2 regions of the Cetobacterium sp. genome follow, and region 1 is predicted to be linked to the other one. Evidence: riboswitches for the same ligand, from Rfam matches in the RefSeq annotation. Region 1 holds a riboswitch; the other holds the start of a gene.
The links. Region 1 has a riboswitch for cyclic di-GMP ahead of ACWI69_RS04025 (HD domain-containing phosphohydrolase). Riboswitches for the same ligand answer to the same signal wherever they lie in the genome.
Positions count from the first base shown of each region.

Region 1 (2,474 bases):
ATTACCAGTTATTGAAGAGGATGGATCACTAATTGGTATCATAACAAATAGAGATTTAAAATATAGAAAAGATATGGATCAATTAGTAAGTGATATTATGACTAAAGAAAATCTAGTAACAGCGCCAGTTGGAACGACACTAGATGAAGCAAAAGATATTTTATTGGAAAATAGAATCGAAAAATTACCAATAGTTGATGAAAATGGGAAATTAAAAGGACTAATAACTATAAAGGATATAGATAATTTAGTTGAATATCCATTTGCGTGTAAAGATTCTCAAGGAAGACTTAGAGTTGGAGGAGCAGTTGGTGTTGGAGCTGATACTTTAGAGAGAGTAAAAGCTCTAGTTGAAGCTGGAGTTGATATAATAACTGTAGATTCAGCACATGGACACTCAAAAGGTGTTATGGAAAAAATAAAAGAGATTAGAGAAAATTTTCCTAATTTGAATATAATTGGTGGAAATATAGTGACTGCAGAGGCAGCTTTAGACTTAATAGAAGCTGGAGTAAATGCAGTTAAAGTTGGAGTGGGACCTGGTTCTATTTGTACAACAAGAGTTGTAGCAGGAGTGGGAGTTCCTCAGTTGTCAGCAGTGAATGATGTGTATGAAGTTTGTAAGACAAGAGGTATTGGTGTTATAGCAGATGGAGGAATAAAATTATCTGGAGATATGGTGAAAGCTTTAGCTGCAGGAGCAGATTGTGTTATGTTAGGAGGATTGTTAGCTGGAACTACTGAAGCACCGGGTGAAGAGATGATATATGAAGGAAGAAAATACAAAGTATATGTGGGAATGGGTTCAATGGCTGCAATGAAAAGAGGGTCAAAAGATAGATATTTCCAAAATGATGCACAGAAGCTAGTTCCAGAAGGAATTGAAGGAAGAGTATCCTATAAGGGAAGTTTAAAGGATGTTGTCTTCCAATTGTGTGGAGGAGTGAGAGCTGGAATGGGATATTGTGGAACGCCAACAATTGAAGATTTAAAAGTTCATGGAAAATTTGTAAAAATTACAGGAGCAGGATTAAAAGAGAGTCATCCTCATGATATTATTATAACAAAGGAAGCTCCAAACTATTCTAAATAAATATAATAAAGTTGACTTTAAGGTTTTGATTGATTATAATTGAAGGGAAATCTTTAGTTATAGGCAAAATAAGGGAAACTTTATGACGCAAAGCTATAGGGTCTTTAAAATGACAGCCAGCTGCAATAATCTTTATAGATTATTGCAGTTTTTTTTTACAAAAAATTACGTGTGGAGGAAAAATGAAAAAAATATTATTACTATATTTGATGTTATTTAACTGCATTATTTTTTCAAATGATAACATTGATATAGCGATACCAGAAAATGCGACAGATATGTATCTATATAAAAATTTAGAAAAAGATGAGTATCAAGGAGTTTATATAGATATTTTTGAAAATCTATTGAAAGATAAAAAGGTAAGTATAAATTTAGATGGTGAAGATAGTGAGATTGTATTAAGAACAATTGAGACTCTAGATGGAAAAAAGAAATATGATTACTTTGATACTCCAATGCTATATAGAGTAGGAGTTGTTGTTAATAAAAATTCGATAATTTCAAATCTAGGAAATATAAAAAATTTAAAGGTGGCATATATAGCAAATCAGCATGGATTGAAGGAGTTTAAGGAGAGATATAACAATTTGAATCTAGAGAAAATGGAGGTAAAAAATTTAGATGAAGGGTTGGAAAAACTTTCTAATGGAGATATAGAAGCTTTTATTGTACAAGATTGGCATAATAAAAATTCAGGTGAGACAGACTATAAGGTTTTAGAAAATATTAGATACAATGAGCAGATTGCTGTTAAGAAAAATTTAAAAGCTCTTCATAAAGAGATAGAAAAAACTATAAGTAGTGTAAATGGAGAGGTTTTTCAGAAGATACTATCTAAAAATAGAGAAGAATTTTACAAATATTTATTAAAAGATACACCGAGTTATGAAAAAGTAAAGGAAAGCTATAAAACTATAAAAGTGAAATTAGGAAAAGATAAGTTTATGCTTCCTTTTTATTATGAACAAAAAAATTCTTATCAAGGATTAACTGTCAATATAATTAAAGAGTTAGAAAGAATAATGGGAGTGCCATTCATCTTTGTAAAAAATGGAGAATATGATATAGATGGAATTGCTATTGAAAATAATGAAGGAAAAAGCAGATTTACCTTTACGAAACCATACTATGAAATGAAATTATCAGTAGCAAACAGAAAGTCGGATGGGTTTATACAAAATATTTCAGATTTGGATAAAAGTAGAATATTGATATTAAAAGGGGATTATAGCTACATTTATTTAAAGAATATACTGAAAAATAGTCAGATAGTAGAGATTGAAAGTTATGAGGAGGGATTAGAAAAGTTATTAAGTCAAGATGGTGAATATTTAGTAGGTTATTTTAATATATTGACGGGAGTAATAAGCAATAATTT
Region 1 is NZ_CDRRQU010000010.1:53,690-56,163, forward strand. It holds gene guaB (IMP dehydrogenase) at 1-1,093, shown strand, start outside; cyclic di-GMP riboswitch class I at 1,146-1,221, shown strand; gene ACWI69_RS04025 (HD domain-containing phosphohydrolase) at 1,276-2,474, shown strand, end outside.

Region 2 (2,474 bases), on a different contig from region 1:
CCTTTCACACTTCCGGTTAAAAGTTCAATTTTTATTCCTAACTCCTCTAAAGTTTGATAGATAGAAAGATAGTGCTGTGTTGCTAAAATCTCTGTTGGTGCCATTAAAACCCCTTGATAACCATTTTCCACCATATATAGGAGTAGCAGTACTGCAACTATCGTCTTTCCACTTCCCACATCTCCTTGAATTAAGTAGTTTATTATCTTTCCAGCATTTATTCCTTTGTATATCTCCGTTATAACTTTTTTCTGTGCTGTTGTTAAAGAAAAAGACAGTCCTTCTAAAAATTTTGAAACCAATTTTTTATTTCCTTCAACTTCATAAACTCCATTGTTACTTAAATCTATTTCAAAACGTTTTTGAAGTATTCCCATCTCCAATATTAAAAGTTCCTCTATTGCAAAACGTCTTTTTGCTTCCTCTAAATTCCTTGCATTCGTGGGATAATGAATCTCTTTCAGTGCACTTTTTCTATCCATGAGTCTGTATTTTTTTACTATCTCCTCTGGGATGTTCTCTTGAAATACATCTATATAACTCTTTAATGCTTCCTTCAAAATTCTTCTTAAACTATTCTGGTTTAACTCCTTTATAGCGCTGTAAATAGGTAAAATTTCCCCTTTATTCTCCTGACCTTTATACAATTTGAATTCTGGATTTATCATCTGAAATGTGTATCCTCTTTTTATACTTCCTATAAAAATATACTCTTCTCCTATCTTTAAACTGTTTCTCAAATAGGGTCTTTGAAACCAAACAACTTCCAAGGCTCCCGTTCCATCATTCACTGTTGCCTTTATCATCTTCATTCCCGTTCTTGTAGGCGGAGCTGATATATTCATTATATTTCCTTTTAATACGACATATTCATCTCCTCGTAACTCACCTATCTTTTTTAGATTTGTTCTATCGTCATAGATTCTTGGAAAATAGTATATTAAATCATAAAGTGTTCCTATATTCAATTTTTTTAATTTTGAATATGTCGCACTTGTAACTCCTTTTATATTAAAAAGTTCTATCTCTTTATAAATATCTGTATATATCTTAATCACCACCTTTTTTTAATTATAACACACTTATATAGCCTTTTGTACAATTTATCAGGCATTTTGTATTTTTACAATAAACCCTTTAAAAATAAGGGGCTATAAAAAAATTATTTTTTATTTTGTGTTATTTTTGTTTGACATTTTCTATCTTTTAATATATCATTATCGTATAATACAAATAGGCAAAGTAGGGGAAATCTTACGACGCAAAACTATAGGGTCTTTAAAATGACAGCCAGTTGCAATTAATTTTGGTCAAACCAAAATATAAATGCAACTGGCTTTTTTATTTTATAAGCTTTTTTAAATTTTAGGAGGGAATAAATCATGAAAAAACTATTAATACTTTTATCTTTGACTACGGCTATAACAGCTTTTGGAGCTCCTCAAGGAAACAGTATAAACAAAGGGGATATGGAAATTACAGCTACTGTTATTAAACCACTTACTGTTATCGCTACTAGTATGGAGTTTGGACAAGTTATACAAGGTAGTAAAACTACTGCATCTTCAAATTATCAAATTACAGGAGAAAAAGGTCAACCTATAACTATAGAGATTCCAAGTACAGTTGAACTAGCTTCAATTAGTGGTGATACAATGACTGCAACAATCGAATATAGAAATTTACCAAACTCTATTGGAGAAAGTGGTTCAACTAATGTCGCTGTCAATGGACACTTAAATGTTGCATCTGAACAGGCTGTTGGAAACTATACTGGAACTTTAACTGCCAGAGTTCAGTATCAATAATATAGATAAAAAAAAAGCATAGGCTCTATCAATGAGTCCATGCTTTTATTTTTTATAACTGTTCCAATAACTCCTCTGATATATCAAAGTTTGAGTAAACATCATTTACATCATCTAAATCATCCAAAGCCTCATACAATGCCATTACTTTTTTAGCTGTATCCAAATCTGTAATCTGTACTTTATTGTCTGGAATCATTGCAACTTCCGCTTCAGTTACATTGTAACCCGCTTTTTTTAACTCTTCTGATACTGTATTGCAATCTGCTGGGTCAGTTAAAACAGTAAACTCTCCATCCTCATCCTTAACATCCTCTGCACCAGCTTCCAGAGCTGCCATCATCAACTCGTCAGCGTCCACTCCTTCGGCTGCAACTACTATCTCTCCTTTTCTCTGGAACATCCAAGACACAGCACCATCTGTCCCTAAATTTCCATTTTTTCTAGAAAAAGCTGTTCTAACTTCTGAAGCTGATCTATTTTTATTATCAGTTACAACCTCAACTATAAAGGCTGTTCCTTCCGGACCATATCCTTCATATCTAATTTCCATGTAGTCTACACCTTCAAGTTCTCCTGTTCCTTTTTTAATAGCTCTCTCCAGGTTATCTTTTGGCATATTAGCAGCTTTTGCTTTATCTATCGCAAGTCTTAATCTAGGGTTAA
Region 2 is NZ_CDRRQU010000042.1:1,234-3,707, forward strand. It holds gene recG (ATP-dependent DNA helicase RecG) at 1-1,058, opposite strand, end outside; cyclic di-GMP riboswitch class I at 1,227-1,302, shown strand; gene ACWI69_RS09605 (DUF4402 domain-containing protein) at 1,383-1,808, shown strand; gene ACWI69_RS09610 (YebC/PmpR family DNA-binding transcriptional regulator) at 1,861-2,474, opposite strand, start outside.
Region 2: another riboswitch for cyclic di-GMP. It lies ahead of ACWI69_RS09605 (DUF4402 domain-containing protein); the one in region 1 lies ahead of ACWI69_RS04025 (HD domain-containing phosphohydrolase).